Regions from separate parts of the Solibacillus cecembensis genome, predicted to be linked through region 3. Evidence: riboswitches for the same ligand, from Rfam matches in the RefSeq annotation. Region 3 holds a riboswitch; each other region holds the start of a gene.

Region 1 (6,815 bases), on a different contig from region 3:
TTTCGAATCGATTTCATTAGATGAATTTAGCGAAGATACATTGCGAATTTCAACAAATTTTGATGCTGTTATGATAACACCCGTGATGTTTGAAGAAGCTTCAGACGATAAATATGTAGACCTATATAATCATTCTGAAATGCCCATTATTTTTTTCGATTCACCAAAACGGCATTATCCATTTACTAGAGGAGGGATTCCCTATGAAACGGCCCATTGGGAATCATTAAATAACGGTTCTCATACGACAATTTATTTATATAACATAGATGCATTTAGAGAAGATGCTTGGTATTTCTATTTAAAAGATGAAAAAGAGTTAGATTTACTTTACAAAGAGATTTTTCAAAAGGTTGAAATGTTATAATATTGGTAAAAAGTTGGTCTTGCTGAAGACATAATTTTTACATTCAAGACCTAATTCAAAAATTCAATAAACTGGAAATAAGAGATGTTAAACTAAAACCCCTTCTACTACGGGGGCTTACAGTGCGACAAGCATTTCACAAATAATCGGACTTATTCACAAACTAACTTAAAGTATGGGGGAGTGTCTCAATGGAAACTTGGGATTTATATGACAAACACCGTATTAAAATCGAGAAACAAATCACTCGTGGAGAAACTTTGCCACCCGATGAGTTCCATTTAGTTGTGCACGTTTGTATATTTAATTCAAAAGGTGAAATGCTCATTCAGCAACGCCAGCCTTTTAAACAAGGGTGGTCAAACCTTTGGGATATTACGTGTGGTGGGAGTGCGACTGCAGGTGATACTAGCCAACAAGCTGCTTCGAGAGAGCTATTTGAGGAATTAGGTATTGATTATAGCTTTGAAAATATGCGACCACAATTCACCATTAATTTTGAACGAGGCTTTGATGATTATTATTTGATTGAGATGGATATTGATTTGAATGAACTGACATTACAACATGAGGAAGTCCAAGCAGTGAAATGGGCTTCGAAAGAGGGAATTTTTAAATTAATGGAACAAAAAGCTTTTATTCCGTATTATGAGAGCATAATTGCCTTTCTATTTGAAAGTCGCCAGCGTTACGGCTCTATTCGTCTTTAACTGAAGTGTTACTACCTTTTACAAATACGATCCATTCGTTCACGTGTTTATCATTCTTTTTTTCCTCTCATTTGGTGCAAAAGGAGCAAATGAGAGGGACAAAATTGAATATATTTATAAATGAAATAGAGAAAAAATAGCTTTTAAAATTAACTATTACGCTAAGTACTTATGAAGGAGTGGAGCTTCGATGGATTATCTCGTAATATTTTTTTGTTTGGCAATTACACTACATAATATTGAGGAAGCAATTTGGCTCCCTCAATGGTCACAGCAACCTTCAAAGTATCAAAAGGCCGTTACTCCAAGTGAATTTCATTTTGCAGTCATCATTATAACAATGTTGGCTTATTTATCGGCGTTTAGTTATTTATATTTTCTAGAATCAGAGATAGCGAAGTGGATTTTTATTGGTTTTTTAGGTTCCATGATTTTTAATGCCATTTTTCCACATCTTCTTGTTACGATTTTAACGAAAACGTATGCTCCCGGACTCCTTACAGGCTTATTGCTTAACATTCCAATAAACTCATTAATTATTATTGAATTGTTTGATAATCATTTGATTATTTGGAAAGAGCTAATAATTTCTACTGTAGTCATAGGAATTATATTATTATCCCTTATACCATTACTATTTAAAATGAGTAGAAAAATACTACCTCATACATAAGTTGATACAGAATTGTAATTTCATTATTAAACTAACGAATGAGCTCCTACAATAAATAGAGGCGTTTCTTTGTGATTGTCCATTACCAGCCATCCCCACCACACTCCAACAACAAATTTCATTGATTTTCGCATACATTTTCGATTTTAGTAAAATCTACTTCCATTTTAATCAAATATTGCTTATTGTTAAACTATTCGTATAAATCAACAGAGAGAAGGAATATTTATGCAGAAGTACAGAGGCGAAATCTTGATGCTCATAACGGCCGTCATGTGGGGGAGCGGTTTCGTTGGGATGGCTATTGGGCTAGAGTACTGGACCGTCTTTCAATTAATGGCGGGTCGCTTTTTATTAGCATCCATTATTTTAAGTGTTATTTTTTATAAAAAGTTAAAATTAATTACGAAAAGCGTTCTTTGGAAAGGTGCTGTACTTGGTGCCATTTTATTTGCCGCATTTGCATTGCAAACAATGGGGCTGGAGTATACAACACCATCAAAAAATGCTTTTTTAACCGCATTAAATGTAATTATTGTGCCAATTATTGCGTATGTCATTTATAAACGTCGCATTGATCGCTTCGAATTTATTGCTGCTGGAATGGCGATTGTCGGCATTGGCTTTTTATCATTACAAGACTCGCTTACAATTAACTTTGGCGATTTCCTGTCTATTTTATGCGCATTTGGCTTTGCATTTGATATTTTCTATACAAATGTTTTTGTCAAAACCGAAGATGCACTTGCCTTAACAATCGTTCAATTTTATACGGCAACAATATTAAGTATTGCTTCAGTACTTGCACTTGGAGAAGTACCGACTACATATTCTGCGGAAGGGATTTATGTCATTCTTTACTTAGCGGTTTTCTGTACAGCTGTTGCGTATGTGTGCCAAAATCTTGGAATGCAATATGCCAATCCAACAAAGTCTGCGATTATCCTATCAACCGAAGCTTTGTTTGGCACGATGTTCTCGGTATGGTTACTTAGCGAAATATTAACGGGCCGCATGCTAATGGGCTGTGTGTTAATTTTTATCGCGATCTTATTCGCTGAGGTCAAGCCCACTTTTAGAAGAAAAAAATCGTTTGTTTAACATTGCGAAACCTAGTCCTTTAGTGTGAACTATCGGAAAACTGGATAAATTATACTTGACCTATTGAGCGGATATCGTTACGATAGGCATTGAAAAGTTCATAGACCCAAAAATGTGGGGGTGCTAGTGTTGCTAGCTGAGAAAGCGATCCGTTAAGTTGCTTACCCTTTGAACCTGAACTGGTTAATACCGGCGGAGGAAACATTGATACATAGATTGTTGTGTAATTTATTTTAGTAACGATCTGTTTCTTGTCCGACGCCTGGTACACAACGTACCGGGCGTTTTTTGCATTTTTCTATTCGTCCTTTTCAAAAAAGTAGTAAAACTTGTACATATTCATGCAACTAAAGGGAGGATTTTTACATGTGGAAATGGTTAAGTATTATTGGGATGACATTGCTATTAGTAGGCTGTCAGCAAGATGCTAAAACAGGAGATTCAGATTTGACGAAAGTTCAAGTGGTGCTCGATTGGACACCAAATACGAATCATACAGGCTTATATGTTGCTCAGGAAAAAGGATATTTTGAAGAAGCAGGCTTAGACGTTGAAATTATTCAACCGGGCGATGCGGGGGCAGATCAACTTGTTGCTACAGGGAAAGCACAGTTTGGTATTAGTGCACAGGAATCCGTTACACAAGCACGCTTACAAGGCGTCCCACTTGTTTCGATTGCAGCAATCATTCAGCACAACACATCGGGCTTTGCATCATTAAAGGAAACAGGCATACAAACACCGAAAGATTTTGAAGGGAAAACGTATGGTGGCTGGGGTTCACCAGTTGAACAAGCTATTATCAAAACAGTAATGGGCATGGCAGATGGAGATGTTGAAAAAGTAGACATTATTAATGCTGGAAATGCAGATTTTTTTAATATGATGAAACAAAACATTGATTTTGCATGGATGTACTACGGCTGGACAGGCATTGAAGCAGAGTTACGAGGGCAAGCTATTGATATGCTTTACTTAACGGATTATGCGAAAGAATTGGATTATTATACACCGGTAATTATTGCGAATGAAAAATACATTGCCGAGGAAGATGAAACGGTTCGCGCATTTATGCAAGCGGTAAGTAAAGGGTATGAACTGGCGATTAATGAGCCAGAAGAAGCGGCTAGCATGCTATTAAAAGCTGTACCAGAATTAGATGAAGAACTAGTTGTGAACAGTGCGATTTGGTTGGCAGAGCAATACCAAGCAGATGCAAAACAGTGGGGCATTCAATCTTTAGATGTTTGGAAAAATTATGCGAATTGGATGTTCGAAAATAAGTTAATCGAAAAAGAACTTGATGCTGAAAAGGCATTTACAAATCAATTTTTACCGGAGGAATAACAAATGGCCAACAGTTTAGTAAGTATTCAAATTATCCCGAAAACAGAGCGATATGAAGATGTGATTCCTTATGTTGATGCAGCGATTGCGATGATCGATGCGTCAGGAGTTGTTTACCGAGTAGGACCTTTAGAAACAACGATGGAAGGCGAGCTAACACAGCTTTTACAACTGGTTGAAAAAATGAATGAAAAAATGGTGGAAATGGGTGCCATTAGCGTCATTTCACAAGTGAAGATTTTTTATAATCCACAAGGTGCAGCGATTGAAACATTAACAGGGAAATATGATTAGATGAACATTTTGAAAAAGTATCGCATAACAATTGGCTTTTTAATTGCTTTACTCATCATCGTAGAAATTGCTGTGCGCGTACTGGATTTACCGATATGGCTTTTCCCATCACCATCTGTCGTCATATCGGAGCTTTTTCAAACGTTTGATGAACTATTACCACATATCTTAGCAACGGTTAAGCTAACGTTCATCGGGTTAATCGCCGGAAGTTTACTCGGTTTTATCGTAGGGATTTTATTGCATTTACTGCCGATTGTCCATAAAATTGGCTATCCATTAATCCTAATATCGCAAAATATCCCGACGATTGTGCTAGCACCACTGTTGATCATTTGGTTTGGCTTTGGGCTTATGCCAAAAGTCGTCATTATTGGGTTAGTGTGTTTCTTCCCAATTGCGATTGCACTGTTGGATGGGTTACGTCAAACGACACCCGAGCTGCGACAATATTTTCAAATGGCTGGTGCGACAAAATGGCAGCAATTTTGGAAGCTTGAGTTACCGTTTGCTATGCCCGCATTATTTTCAGGGTTAAAAATTGCGGCAACGTATAGTGTAATGGGTGCGGTTATTACGGAATGGTTAGGTGCGAAACAGGGCTTGGGCGTGTATATGACATTTGCGCAATCAGCCTTTCGCACGGATCGCGTGTTTGTTGCGATTACGCTCATTGTCGTACTAAGCTTATGCGTTTTTGGCATCATTCGTTTAATAGAAGAGCGCTTTGTACATAGCTATAAAAAGGAGGAACCACAGCATGCTAACAATTCAAGCACTCCATAAGCAATTTCAACAGCAAGATGTTTTGCAAGGGATTGATTTACATGTACAGGACGGCGAAATCGTAGCATTGCTTGGTCCTTCTGGTAGCGGTAAAAGTACATTGTTGCAATGTGTTGGCGGGATATTGCCACCAACTTCTGGTCAAATTTTCATTGATGATACGTTGATTAATGGGGAAAGCGGACATATCAGCTACATGCCGCAGCATCACTGCCTATTGCCTTGGCGCACGGTGTTACAAAATGTATTGCTTGCCCAAGAATTATCAGGAACAATTAATAAAGAAGAAGCAACGGAATGGATTGAGCGGATAGGGTTAGGGGATTACCTCCATGCCTATCCACACGAAATCTCAGGGGGCATGAAGCAGCGGATTTCCTTTTTACGGGCTTTATTAAGTCCACAAAGTTTGCTATGTCTGGATGAACCATTCTCAGCACTCGATGAAATTACGCGCCATAAAATGCACATTTGGCTATTAGACATGTGGAAAAAGCGCCAAAAGTCGATTTTGTTTATTACCCATCAAATTGATGAAGCGCTGTTTTTGGCAAACCGGATTTATGTGCTTTCAGATCGTCCGGCTATTATTAAAGCAGAGATCCAAGTGCCATTTCCAAAAGAACGCACAAAAGAACTGCTTGAAACAGAAGAATTTTTCCAAGCACGTACACAGTTGTTGAACTTATTGATGGAGTGAAGACACTTAATAAGCACAATTCATTTGAACAATGGATTGTGCTTTTCTTCGTCTTATAACAATCGAGACATATAATATTCATCGACATATTGACCATCGATGAACAAGGAATCCTTTTTAACGCCTTCAATTTTAAAGCCCATTTTTTTATACAAATGAACCGCAATTTCGTTCGTTGCGATAACCGTTAACTCTAGGCGACGAAGCTCCACTTGTTTTGCCCATGAAATAACAGAAGTGAAAAGAGCTTTTCCGACTCCTTTTCCTCGACTATCACTATGTACGCCAATAACAATATAGGCTCGATGTGTAACGCGTTGAGACTTTTCATTTTGGACAATCATATAACCTAATGTGCGGTTATCTTCAGTTGCAATAAATATCCCTGATTTTGAATGACTATTGATTGTTTCTATATACTTCCCTAAACTTTCAGGCGCCATCTTTCTTTCCCCAGGTGCAAATAACATAAAACCAGATTGTTCTGCATTGCTCATCACACTAATGATGTCTTCAGCATCACGGTTCGTTGCTTTTCGGATTTCTATCATAGATTAAAACTCCATTTCATTTTTCCTCATTATACCAAATAATCAGTGATGTACTCTTCTGATTTTTTTAATGTTTATTGTAAAATAAAGGTGAATCATCGCTTCTAAAATGATAGAATAATTACTATATTTCGAAATGAAAGAGGTAAAACGAATGGAAACTAGTGCAGATGTTTTAATCGTTATCGATTTACAAAATGGAGTATGTAGTAGCGGTAGGGAATATCTCTTTGATTTATCGAACTTACTCACGAAAGTAAACAATCGAATTGCCTTATATCGAACA
Region 2 (6,815 bases), on a different contig from region 3:
GCCGTTTTGTTATACCGCTTTAGGTCACTTACATCAGGCACATTTCGTTGCGAATGAAACGATTCAATATGCCGGCTCCCCGCTTAAATATTCCGAATCAGAAGTGAATCATAAAAAAGGCTTTACGATTGTCGACTTACAGGAAAATGGCGAAGTAATTTTGCAACGCCGCCCATTAACAGCGATTCGTGAAATGAAAATCGTGACAGGTATGTTAGAAGCTATTTTGCAGCATCCCCGTAGTGAGGATTATGTTTTCGTAAAATTATTAGACGAAAGCTATGTAAAAGGGGCAACTGAGCTTGTTCGTACTGTGTATCCGAACGCCCTTCATATAGAAAGAACAGCTGTTTATCGCCAAATGGAACAGCAAACATCAACAATGAGCCGTGTTGAAATGGACGACTCAGAGCTGTTTGAATTATTTTATAACGAAATGACTGGGAAGCCGTTAAGTGATGAGGCGAAGGAAATTTATACAGAAGTGTTGCAGCAAATACTCGATGGTGAACGAGAATCACAGGAGGTTCAATAAATGAAGCCGCTAAAGCTGTCTATGAGTGCATTTGGACCATATAAAGAAAAGGAAGTCATTGATTTTACAAAGCTTCATGAGCATGGCATCTTTGTCGTTTCTGGTTCTACGGGTGCAGGGAAAACGACGATATTTGATGCGATTACGTTTGCCCTTTACGATGCAGGGAGCGGTGAGGATCGCGAGAAATCATTATTTTTAAGAAGTGATTTTGCAGAACAGACGATGGATACAGAAGTTGAACTTATTTTTGAAGTGAGAAGTCGAATTTATCGAATTTGGCGTAAATTTGGACATGACGGAGCAAGTGCAAAAAGGGTGTTCTATGACATTACCGATGGAAAAGAAGTACCAGCTGTTGAGAAATTCCAAGTGAAGCTTGTTCAATCAAAGATAGAGGAACTCATCGGATTAACGCAATCACAGTTTAATCAAATTGTCATGTTGCCACAAGGGGAGTTTCAAAAGCTATTAACTTCTGAATCGAAGCACAAGGAAGAGATTTTTCGCAAAATTTTTAAAACAGAGCGATTTACAAAAATGGTCGAGCTGCTAAAAGATAAAAAGAAGCTTGCAGAAAACATGTACGACCAGGCAAAAATGCAACAGGACCAGACTATTTACGAAATAAAAAATAGACTGCCAGAGCGTGAATCCGAGCTTTTTGCAATGATTAACGGTGATGCCATCAATATGTATCAAGTTGAAAGTGCATTAGCAGTGGAAGAGCAACATTATGTATCATTATCAGCTGAATTAAATAGTCGTTATGAGGCATTGAAAAATGATTTAAAACAACAAAATGAACTATATGGCGAGCAGAAAATTTTAAATGACCGCATTGAAAAATTTAAGCAACGCCAAATACAACTAGCACAATTGAAGCAGCAAGAAGCGCATTTTGAAGAGCAGGCTAAGCAAATTGAGTTGGCAGTAAAAGCGAGTCAAATTATGCCTTTAGAACGTGATTATGAGCGAGCAAAAACGCAATTGACCACGGCAAAGGAATTATTGATGCGCGCAACAACTGACCAAACGAATGCAGGGGAGCTATTATTACATGCCTCCAAAAGCTATGAAGCGCAACAACAGCAGCAGCCCCTACTTGCAACGTACGCAAAAACAATTTCACAATTGGAGCAGCTTTTACCGATTTATCGTTCGATAGATGAAATTAAATTGGCTGTCAGCAATCTGGAAGGGGACAAGCGAAAAGTAGAAAAGCTATTTAATGAATTAACGGCTGAACAGCAAATTTTACTAGAAAGAAAAACGCATCAACAAGTGCTCATTAAACAGTTAGAAGACGATATTGTTCCTTATCAGAAAACATTTGAGGAGCATGTTCAGTACGTACAGAAAATACACAATATAAAGGAAGTAATTCAATTAACGAATAGCGTACAAACTTTGCAAGATGACGTTTCACAAAAACAACAAGTGGCTAATACTGCACAGCAGCGAGTAAAGCAAGTAGAGCAGCAAATTCGCCATAACCAAGCTGCATTTATTGCGTCTGCATTAATTGCTGGAGAGGCTTGCCCGGTTTGTGGTAGTGTTGATCATCCAGTTGTGCATAATCAACAAACAGCCACGGTGGAAGAGCATGTTGCAGATGAATTGCGAAAAAATGCTGACATTGCGATGCAACAATATTATGAAGTAAAATCAAAGCTTGATATGGAGTTAGGGAATTTACAATTAAAGCAAACACATCTTGATGAGCAACAAGTTACGACTGATGCGCTATTGCAATATGAGCAAACGACTAGCGAGTTAGCACAAGCATTGCAAAAGATGAAACAGCAGCAGGCACAATTAGTAACAGAAAAGCAAATGAATGAAGAGTTAATGACAAAGTTAGATGCACTGCAAACACGCATAGAAAAAGGACGTACTTATGTAACGAATGTAAATACGCAATTAGCGCAGGAGCAAGGCAAGTTAGAGCAAAGTGAAAAGTCGATGCTTCCACAATTTACAACGGTGCAACAAGTGGACGCGGCATTGCAGGAAGAGCAATTGAAGTATGAATCGTTAAAAGGGGAAATCGACCGAGCTACGCAACATTTGCAGCAAGCACAATTAAATGAAAAAACGTGTGCGGTTAATTTTGAACATGCCAAACAGCGAGAAATGGACCAGTTGCAAGAGGAATCAAAAGCGAAATCAGATTATTTATTAGCGCTTGAAAATGCTAATTTTATAGATGAGGCAAGCTATAAAAAATCGATTTTAGTACTTGAAGTCCAGCAACAAATGCGTCAAGAAATTGAACAGTTCCGACAAAAGATGCATACAATTGCCGTACAAATTGCGGAGGACTCTGCTCAATTAGCAGGAAAAGAATCGGTCAATTTAACGGCATGGGAGCAGCAAATGAATGAGTTGAATGACCAGTTTGAGAAGCTATATGCCGATTTTAAACAGGCTGAATCTTATGTAGAGCAATGCCGATCAACGAAAATTCGATTGCAAAAAGTAGCAACAGAAATTGAGCAATTTAAAGGGAAGTTAATTCAAGTTGAGCAAATTTATGATGTCATACGTGGTCAAAATGAAGCAAAAATTTCATTTGAACGCTTTGCACAAATTGGCTATTTAGAAAAAGTGACACATGCGGCAAACGAGCGCTTACGTATTTTATCGAACGGTCAATATTTCCTGAAGTCTACAGGACGTAAAGAAGGAAATGCACAAAGTGGGTTAAGCATTGATGTGTTTGATAGTAATACAGGGCAAACGCGCGATGTGAAAACACTTTCAGGTGGGGAAAAGTTCAATGCTTCACTTGCTCTTGCGTTAGGAATGGCTGATGTCATTCAAAGTGTGCAAGGCAGTGTCCATATTGATACGATGTTTATTGATGAAGGCTTCGGTACATTAGATGAGGAATCGCTGAGAAAAGCGATTGATATTTTAATCGATTTGCAACAAACTGGGCGTTTAATTGGTGTCATTTCACATGTTGCAGAATTAAAAGCAGCAATGCCAGCCATATTACAAGTACAAAAGCTAAAAGAAGGCCATAGCCGTACGGAAATTATTATAAAATAAAAACATAAAAAAAACATTTTGATTGCGTGCAAAATGGTTTTTAATGCATATATAAATTGTATCCAGCAATTATTTTAACATTTTGGCATGCTTTGATTTTAATCGATTATCAATTAATTTTTTGACGATTGGATAAACGATTGGCGCATATTTGATTGCAGTTTTTATTACATTCTTTAGCTTCATACTAGAACACTCCTTTAACTTCTATCAATGCTTGTAAAATTAGTATACCCTTTTTCAAAACATTAACGCATTACTTTAATGGCTTGTACTAAATTCCAAATGGAGATGGTAAAAGAAAGAAGTAAGTATAAAATAAAGATAATAATCGGGACTAAAATGCTGCTATCATTAAAAGAAAAAGCATTTGATACGAAAAGTGATGATGAAACGAAGAATGCTAAAAATAAAATACCTAAAACGAACGGGACTAAATGTGAAATAAATGCACGTTTGGCATGAAAGCGAACAGCAGTATCCTTACTCACTATAAATATAAGTAGTGGGACAATGAATGGTGCAAAGAAGATGCTTAAATAGCCAATTGCACTCAAGCCTTTTGAATTATCCAAAATGGTCAACTCCTTTGCTTTTATATATGGGACAATAAATTAGGATATTGATAATATTACTACAATTGGATATAATTGAATAGTTAGAACAATTAAAAAGATGTAACCACAAGGGGTGCCAAATTTGTTGGCTGAGATTGTGCACGAAATGTACTGACTCTTTGAACCTGTAAGTTAATGCTTGCGTAGGGATGTGGATAGAAACCGACTAATAAACGATAGTCAGGCTCTGTCCTGATATCGTTTTTTTTCTATTCCTTCTCATTTTACATCGGAAAATGGAGGAGATTTGTTATGGACAAAAAGAAATTATTAATGATGGTGGAAATTGCAATCTTTGCTGCCATCGGGCTAGTACTAGACCAATATGCATTTAAGTTATGGGCACAAGGTGGATCCATCAGCTTTGTTATGCTACCTATCGTATTAATGGCAATTCGTTGGGGCTTAGCAGCGGGATTAGCAACAGGATTAATAATTGGGGTTTTACAAATGGTATTCGGTGCCTATATTTTACACTGGGTGCAGGCGCTTCTTGATTACGGCATTGCCTTTACAGCGGTTGGAGTAGCTGCTGTTGTACGTAAACCATTACTTGAAGCAACAAAAGCATTAAACAAAGCGAAAATGACGACTTATATTGTCATTGGAATTTTCATCGGTGGATTGTTACGATTCAGTGCCCACTTATTAGCAGGTGTTGTATTCTTTAAGGAATATGCTGGTGATGAAAATGTCTGGAAATATTCAATCCTTTATAATGCTTCGTACATGCTACCGGCGACGATTATAACAGCTGGTATAGCAGTATTATTATTCACATCTGCACCAAGATTATTAAAAACATTTAACTCGCTTCAGAACATGTCCTCTACTTCTAAAAGTGGAAGTTCAACGTCTGGCTGATGGGATAACGACAGCGAGACAACATCATGTCAGCTGAGACGCAATTGATAAATTAAATAATTAAGAATAGAGGAGTGTCTCGAATATGGGACACTCCTTTTATTAGAATCCATAATAGAAAGCTTCCAATAGCAGAAGGAATTCTTTAGTTCAGCTTTTTTAGTAATGAAATATAGCGACTCCGCAAGTTGTGGGATTTGAATACTTACAACTTTTTTAACTTGATTCAGCCGGGGCCAACACCGGCTAAATCAAGTTAAATCCCCCAGCGGATGGCACAGTTTTTTTTGAGCAAGCTCGAAAAAAAATCTGGACTTAATTATGCCATGGCGTAATTGATGTGTGATATAGTGTAGGGTAGATATTGATATGAGGAAGGAAGTTTAACATGATTGTTACAACTAAAGAAGAAATCCAAGCGTTTAAAAAGATTGGTCGCATTTGCGCGGAAATTCGTGAGGCAATGAAGCTTGCGACAGTTCCAGGTGTTACTACGAAGGAATTGGATGAGATTGCGGGTCGCATGTTTGCGGAAGCAGGAGCCATTTCAGGACCAAAAGGAGAATATGATTTCCCAGGATACACTTGTATTAGTGTCAATCATGAGGTAGCACATGGTATTCCAGGTTCAAAGCAAATCCAAGAAGGTGACATCGTGAATATTGATGTTTCAGGATCTTTAGACGGCTATTTTGCAGATACGGGGATTTCTTTCGTAGTTGGTGAAGGCTATGAGGATAAAGAAAAGTTATGTGCAGTAGCAAAATCAGCGCTTGAACGTGCGTTTACAAAAGTAAAAGCTGGTTCAAAATTAAACCAAATTGGTAAAGCGGTAGAGCGTGAAGCACGTGATCACGGTTTAACTGTTATTATGAATTTAACAGGTCACGGCTTAGGTAAATCTTTACATGAAGCACCGGATCATATTTTAAATTATTACGACGCATGGGATACGACAATTATGAAAGAGGGAATGGTACTTGCAGTAGAGCCATTCATCTCGGCAAAAGCTGAGCATATTGTAGAGTCAGGTGACGGCTGGACATTCGTAACACCAGATAAATCATTAGTTGCCCAAATTGAGCATTCAATTATTGTAACAAAAGATAAACCAATTATTTTAACAATGTTAGAAGATTAATAAAAATCGTAACGGCAATTTTAGCTGTTACGATTTTTTTGCAATTTATTATTTTATAGAAATTTCTAATCGGGAATTGCACATTGAAAATGCTAATAATTGAAAAGCTAAAAGCATAAATTGGTAAGAAGAATAATTATAAAAAATTTAAGGAATTAGAAGGTGAAAAAAGACCGATAATCAATGTATAGCAATTTTTTCCGATTTTCATTTATATAAAAAAAGCATAAGCATCCCCTTTTCATCAAAAAAATATGTGCAAAAAAGCACAAACGAACAAAAAATACCAAATTCAGATTATTTCAAGTAAACTAATAGTAGTTGAACTAGGGGAGGATGAAATGGATGAAGCAGTTAAAGAATTTAGATTTGTCATTAGAATTAGATAAAAAAATGTACAAGAAAAAGTTAAAAGTTCTACAATATGAAATGTTAAATGCCCAACAATTTTTATTTAATAATAAAATTGGATTAATTTTAGCATTTGAAGGGATGGACGCGGCTGGTAAGGGGGGCGCGATTAAACGTTTAACAGAGCGTATTGATCCGCGTGGTTTAGTTGTACACCCAATTTCAGCGCCACAGCCACATGAACATCGTT
Region 3 (6,815 bases):
TCGGGATATCATTTAATATAAGCGGTAACGCAATATTGTCCTCGACATTTAAATCTTTCAATAAATGAAACGACTGAAAGATAAAACCGATATTTTCTTTACGAAAGTTTGATGCGCGTGGCTCTTTATAAATAGCATTCGCTTCTTCACCAAATAAAAAGAGTGTACCTTCAGTCGGTTCATCAATTGCACTGATCATATTAAGGAGCGTACTTTTCCCAGAGCCACTCGTCCCCATAATGGCCACCATTTCCCCTTGATAAATGGTGCAATGGACATTTCTCAATGCATTAACCGCGTGCTCCTTTTGCTTAAACACTTTCGACATGCCTTCAATACGTAAAACTTCTGTTAACCTCGATTGTGGAACCGGAATTTTTTCAATGATTTCCTTCAACGGATTGAACCCATTCATCTATGTAAGCCCCCTTTAATAATTGTCGCAAACGCTGTAATCCCCTACGAATATTCGTTTTCACCGTACCTTCTGGCAGTTCTAAAATCGTTGCTATTTCTTTCACTGTATAATCTTGATAAAAACGAAGCAGCAAAGCCGTTTTATATTTTTCTTCTAATTGAGATAATGCCTGCCACAAATCAATTCCTTCTTCTATATTGGTCGATTGATCAGCCGCTGCATAGGAATCAAATTGTTGTGGCTCGGTTAATTGGGTATATTTCGTTTTCTGTATGTATGTTTTACTGCAATTAATTACGATGCGGGTCATCCAAGTCGAGAAGTGTTGTAATTCCTTCAAATTTGGTAGTGCTTCATATGCACGGATAACTGATTGCTGAAATATATCCACGGCATCATCTTCATTTTGGACATACACATACGCGATTCGGTAAAGTTGATTTTGCAAAGGTTCGATTAGTTCATAAAAGGATTGTTCATCCCCTTGCTGTGCTTTTTCAACTAAACTTGTATGGATCATTACGATACGCGTCGCCCCCTTTCACCTATTAGACTCCAGATTTTTGGATTTCGATTCAACTTTTTACAATTAATTTATATTACCACCATAAATTAGGTGGAATTGCTATTCCAATCTAGACGTTTTCCAAATAAAAAATCCCCTGTATAAAGGCTTAGCTTGCTCCGTTTATACAGGGGAAGATATGAAAATTTAAAGTTGTTTAGTAAAGCAAATAATGCGATTCGCTTCTATAAATCCTAAACGAATATGCATCGAGAGGCTTTCTTCATTATGCAGTTCGCAATCGCTAGCAAATTCATGACAGCCTTGTGTTTTCGCCCATTGTTCACAAGTGGCGATTAATTCCCTAGCTACCCCTTGCTTACGGAATGCATCCTTTACATAAACGCCTTCCAAATAACCAACTGGACTTGTATTTGTACCTTCCACATAATCATTGCGTATTTGGCACTGCGCAAAACCAATCGCTTGTTGTTCATTATACGCCAAAATAATCGTTGCATCTGACTGTGCAATAATCACTTTCATTTCATTAGCCAATGGTTCCATATCATTATCTGGCCATAATTCTAAAGCAAGCTTTGTGACTGTTGGTACATCATCTAAAGTAGCTTTTTTAAACATATTAATTCCCCCTATTTATTACACATTGGCTTCATTATATCGCTTACAATCCACTGCAACCTACTTAATCCACTAAAAAAATTAAGAAGCGGATTTCATCAAAAATGACAAAAGCACTTCTTAACTTTATACAATCAAATATCCCTATTAATTCTTATACGAACTTAACGAATGATACTTCAATGCTTTCACCGTTTCCATTATGTCGGTGCTTTGACAAATAGCCGAAATAACAGCTACCCCATCAGCCCCTTCTGCGCGAACTTCACGTGCATTTTCCGCTGTAATACCGCCAATCGCAACAATCGGATAAGATAAATAAGTTGCTCTTGCTTGCGATAAAAACGTGACACCTGCCGCACCTTTCGCATCAAGCTTAGAAGTCGTTTCAAAAATCGGTCCAATCCCAACGTAATCGGCACCACCTGTTACCGCCGCATCCATTTCTTTCATCGAATGCACAGACACACCAATCCATTTCCCAGGGAATAATGTCCGAATTTGCGCTAAGTTCCTATCATCCTGCCCTACATGGACACCATCCGCAACCATCTCCAACGCCAATTCGACATGATCATTGACGATAAATGGCACATTATATTGTCGACATAACTTCTGACAGCTTTTGGCGAACTGCACGAGCTCTACACCCGTTAATGCACCATCACCTTTTTCACGTAACTGAAACATCGTAATACCTGCTTGTAATGCTTTCTCTAAAATAAAGAGTGGGTCCCCGCTGCAATTATTCGTTCCCATAATAAAATACACATCTAAATCATGTCGTTTCAACAAGCTGTACCTCACTTTTCGCTGTTACTTGCTTATAGGCAAAATGATTGGTCGGTCCATTGCCATTGCCAATGTTTAATGGATTTTCAATGGCTGCCTGAATAAATCTCTTCGCCTCAATGATGGCAGCTCGTACAGCATAGCCTTTCCCTAAAAAAGCCGTGATTGCAGCTGAAAACGTGCAGCCCGTGCCATGTGTATGCTGTGTAGAAATGCGCTCACTCCTCAAAGAAAAGGTTGAGCCATCTTGGAAAAATACCGTATCTACCGCTTCACTACCTTCTAAATGACCACCTTTCATCACTACGCATTGCACACCTAGCTGCAAAATTTGCTGTGCTGCTGCTTGAATATCCGCTGTCGTTAAAATCGTCATTCCTGTAAGAACTTCTGCTTCTGGAATATTAGGTGTCAGCACCGTTGCTAATGGGATAAGTTTTGTTTTAAGCGCTTCAACCGCTTGCTGCTGCAATAAACTCGCGCCCCCCTTTGCAATCATCACTGGATCAACGACGAGCTGTACGTCCACTTGCTGTAAAACCTCCGCAACGGCGTTAATAATATCCGTTGAAAATAACATCCCCGTTTTCATAGCAGTTACAGACAAATCTGCCAATACCACCTCCATTTGAGCTTGAATAAAGTCAGGCGTCGCTGGGAAAATACTCGACACACCTAATGTATTTTGAGCCGTTAAAGCCGTAATGACCGTCGTCCCGTAAACACCAAGTTCCTGAAACGTTTTTAAATCTGCCTGTATACCTGCCCCACCACTACTATCTGAACCTGCAATCGTCATAACAATATTCATAGTTGCTCCTTCAAGGCGTATTTTTCAAGACCATTTAAAACATTCACTTGTACGGAACCGATATACTGCGCTTCACTACTACCTTCTGCCGCAATTTGTTTATATTGTTGTAAAACTTGCTGTAAAATTATTATTTGATTACCTTCAACACTTAGTGCCGCACTGCAAATAGCACTTAGTAAACAGCCAGAACCTGTAATTTGCGTGATTCGTGCATCGCCACCAGTAATTTGCTCCACTACATGGCCATCCGTTACAACATCCGTTTCTCCCGTTACAATAACGATTGTCTGCCATTTTTTCGCTACTTGCTTCGCGACTGCAACTGTATCCATGTCACCTGATCCACTGTCGACACCTTTTGATTGCCACTGGACACCCGCAATTGCTGCAAGTTCACCCACATTACAGCGAATGGCGTCAAAATGGATTTGCTCAAGCAATTGTTGAACGATCTTTTTTCGGAATACCGTAGCACCAACCCCTACCGGATCAAGTACAATCGGAACATTTAATTCATTCGCCCTTTTTCCAGCAATCAACATCGCCTCAAACGTCCATGAATTGATTGTCCCAATATTAATTAACAGTGCATCTGCCATTGCGACCATTTCTGTCACTTCATCCTTGTCATCTGCCATGACAGGAGATGCGCCGATTGCCAGCAAGCCATTTGCAGTAAAATTAGCAACTACATAATTCGTTATACAATGAACGAGCGGTTTTTTCAGATGAATTTTATGCAAAGTCATATTGCGCGACCTCATTTTCCCAGTTTTCTAATGTCCAAGGCATTTCCCAAAACTTCCATTCGTAATAACAGCTTTTGACGAAATGCGCTTTAAAAATAGCAGTTTTATCAGGTTGTTCTTTGACATAGCGATTCATCAGCGCTTTTTGGTAATCAATTGTCGCTTTAAAATCGTCCGCGCTATACATCGCTATCCAATCCTCATATAGCTTAACACCTGGTTTTGCCTCTTTATATTTTTCACCGATTTCCTGATATAACCACGGACATGGGAACATCGCCGCAAAAGCTTCGGCAACATTACCATTATGTGCAGCATTGTACATATGACTTACATAATTATAAGCAGCAGGTGCCGGCTCAAACGCTTGGAGCTCCTCTTCCGAAACACCCAGTTCTGCAAAAACGGTGCGGTGCAATTCAAGCTCTGCTTCGTTAATAAAGCGTGCATTATCCAGATAATACGTAATATCATCATGATGATCCGCTTTAGAAGCTGCAATCGCTAGCACTTTTGTGTAATGCTTTAAATAATAAGCGTCTTGCATCATATAATATTTGAATTTTTCAATTGGGAGCGTGCCATCAACAAGTCCCTTTACAAATGGGTGCTCAAAGCTTCCTTCCCAGTATAAATCTGTTTCTTTTCTTACCTCATCACAAAATGTCATCATTGTTCCTCCTTGTGGTAGGCTTAAGAACAAAAAAAACGCTTCTATTTGCGTATAGCAAAGAAGCGTCTTACTCATTGCTCCCTACGCCAGTATTAACTGAACAGGTTCTAAGGGTCAGGTTTTAACCTTCTCAACGCATATGCGTCCCCCCGCTATTAGAATATTTACTTGGAAAAAAACAAAAAGCCCCCATAAAGGAGAGCTCACGTACAAAAATGCGAAATAGACGAATCGCTATGTACTTTGCTCCCTACGCCAGTGTTAACTGAACAGGTTCCAAGGGTCAGGTTTTAGCCTTCTCAACGCATATAGCGTCCCCCCGCAAATATTTTAATTACTTTTATGCTATCATTATTCCCATTGAATTGCCAATAGTTTTTATTTAACTTTTGACAAATAGCAATAAATTTCCTGATAGTTATGAATCAGTCGGATAACGAAATGGTTATGTTATAGGAATAGGTTGATTTAGAACGTTAAAGATTCTGCTGTATATGCAAGATATTATACAAAGTTTGATACAGTGCAATTTCTTTTAAATAACATTGAAAACCTTGTTGTTTCTCTGTTTAAACAATTGTGCATAAATAGGTGTATATGAATGAAATACTGAAAAACACCTAAAACATTGGTGTGACGACATTTCAGGTGTTCTATTTTATCCCCAAACTTCGATTTGGGAACGTTATTTTGCATGGCTATGTATACCGTAAGTAATACTGAATAGTGTATGAACTTTCTACTTTTTCTGAGCTATTTCTTTGAGTAAAGAAATTATCTCTTTATCTCGTTTACTATTTTCTCTCATTTTCGCATCAATAGATAAACAAGAAATTGCAATAATAACAACCCCAAGTGTAATAATAAATTCCAATGTCTTTAACCCTCATCTCTATTTTTAAAAATATAATTAACTCATTTTACCCTTTAAAATGAGTTCTCGCAGCGTTTCAGAGCGTTATTTTTTAATAAAAACAGCGACAAACACTGATTTAACAGTGCCTGTCGCTGTTTGAAATGTTACCAAGCTTCCATTTGGGAACGTTTTCGCCTGATTGCAGAATACTCTAAACCAGTTTGTTTTCCTTTTTTCTCACAAAAATTGCCACAATGAATAAAATAATTGCATTAGCAATCAAAAGTCCACCAAAAGTAAGCCCCGCCACAGCAGCTGCAAATCCATCTCCAACATTACGACTAACGTTATTCATTGTCAGAACTAGAACTATTGGAGAAGAAATAATAAAAATAACACCCGCCATCATCCATACCAACCAATTCAATAATCTTGATAAAAAGATAACAAATACATTAAGGGTAAAGAGAACTAAAAGGAATATAACCAAAGAATTCATAAAACCCCTCCTTAGTAATGCCACATAATGACCCATTTGCGGAACAACTTAATACATTGTAATTTTACTTTATTATTACGAAACACTCTTAAGTATAACATTAGTTCCCAAAGCGTCGTTGGGGGCTTTTCTTAACTTGACGTTGTAAAAGCACTGTTCAACTAAATCCCCCGTAAGTGAATGAAGGAATACTTAACAACTTTATTATCTTTACACAATAGACATCGTTCTTTTGAATAACTAAAAAACAGGGAATTATTCCATCGTATAACTCAAATGTAATAACACATCCTTAATTTAGAAAGGTGGAGAAAATAGAACGTGTTAAAAAACTTTTATGCAGATTTGCATATACACATCGGTCGCACGTTTAATGGACGCGCAGTAAAAATTACGGGTAGTAAAAACTTAACTTTGGCGAATATTTTACAAACGGCCAGTTCACAAAAAGGGCTCGATTTAATTGGGATTATCGACTGTCATTCACCAGGGGTATTAGAGGAATTGGAGCACTTAATAGCAGAAGGTTCACTTGTACCACTTGCTGAAGGGGGACTGCGATATGACAATACAACACTCATTTTAGGTTCTGAAATTGAAATTTATGATACAAATTGCCACGGACCGATTCATGTACTCGCTTTTTTCCCAACCATTATGCTCATGAAGGAATTTTCAGATTGGATGAGTCAACATGTAACGAATATAAACCTGAGCTCACAGCGTATTTACTGTGACGCAAAAACATTGCAAAACAATGTCACTGAACTCGGTGGCCTGTTTATCCCAGCGCATGTTTTTACGCCGTTTAAAAGTTTATATGGAAAAGGTGTGCTGCAAAGCTTAACAGAAGTATTTGATCCGACG

Evidence for each region. Region 3 has a riboswitch for thiamine pyrophosphate ahead of tenA (thiaminase II). Riboswitches for the same ligand answer to the same signal wherever they lie in the genome.
Region 1: it holds a riboswitch for thiamine pyrophosphate, as region 3 does, so the genes downstream of both, ACQKIH_RS16615 (ABC transporter substrate-binding protein) here and tenA (thiaminase II) in region 3, are expected to answer to the same signal.
Region 2: it holds a riboswitch for thiamine pyrophosphate, as region 3 does, so the genes downstream of both, thiT (energy-coupled thiamine transporter ThiT) here and tenA (thiaminase II) in region 3, are expected to answer to the same signal.

Annotation. Positions count from the first base shown of each region.
Region 1 covers NZ_JBNNMF010000020.1:19,304-26,118, reverse strand. The annotation lists gene ACQKIH_RS16635 (hypothetical protein) at 41-367, shown strand; gene ACQKIH_RS16630 (NUDIX hydrolase) at 559-1,077, shown strand; gene ACQKIH_RS16625 (HXXEE domain-containing protein) at 1,268-1,750, shown strand; gene ACQKIH_RS16620 (DMT family transporter) at 1,979-2,851, shown strand; TPP riboswitch at 2,958-3,069, shown strand; gene ACQKIH_RS16615 (ABC transporter substrate-binding protein) at 3,218-4,198, shown strand; gene ACQKIH_RS16610 (thiamine-binding protein) at 4,202-4,492, shown strand; gene ACQKIH_RS16605 (ABC transporter permease) at 4,493-5,278, shown strand; gene ACQKIH_RS16600 (ABC transporter ATP-binding protein) at 5,253-5,978, shown strand; gene ACQKIH_RS16595 (GNAT family N-acetyltransferase) at 6,032-6,529, opposite strand; gene ACQKIH_RS16590 (cysteine hydrolase family protein) at 6,684-6,815, shown strand, end outside.
Region 2 covers NZ_JBNNMF010000011.1:101,315-108,129, forward strand. The annotation lists gene ACQKIH_RS11545 (exonuclease SbcCD subunit D) at 1-535, shown strand, start outside; gene ACQKIH_RS11550 (AAA family ATPase) at 536-3,592, shown strand; gene ACQKIH_RS11555 (hypothetical protein) at 3,662-3,778, opposite strand; gene ACQKIH_RS11560 (magnetosome magnetite crystal formation protein family) at 3,841-4,167, opposite strand; TPP riboswitch at 4,269-4,376, shown strand; gene thiT (energy-coupled thiamine transporter ThiT) at 4,462-5,073, shown strand; gene map (type I methionyl aminopeptidase) at 5,462-6,214, shown strand; gene ACQKIH_RS11575 (polyphosphate kinase 2 family protein) at 6,560-6,815, shown strand, end outside.
Region 3 covers NZ_JBNNMF010000001.1:351,453-358,267, forward strand. The annotation lists gene ACQKIH_RS01835 (ABC transporter ATP-binding protein) at 1-328, opposite strand, end outside; gene ACQKIH_RS01840 (sigma-70 family RNA polymerase sigma factor) at 381-938, opposite strand; gene aac(6') (aminoglycoside 6'-N-acetyltransferase) at 1,131-1,565, opposite strand; gene thiE (thiamine phosphate synthase) at 1,713-2,357, opposite strand; gene thiD (bifunctional hydroxymethylpyrimidine kinase/phosphomethylpyrimidine kinase) at 2,344-3,168, opposite strand; gene thiM (hydroxyethylthiazole kinase) at 3,165-3,920, opposite strand; gene tenA (thiaminase II) at 3,907-4,590, opposite strand; TPP riboswitch at 4,655-4,754, opposite strand; TPP riboswitch at 4,824-4,924, opposite strand; gene ACQKIH_RS01870 (hypothetical protein) at 5,333-5,467, opposite strand; gene ACQKIH_RS01875 (hypothetical protein) at 5,661-5,948, opposite strand; gene ACQKIH_RS01880 (endonuclease Q family protein) at 6,270-6,815, shown strand, end outside.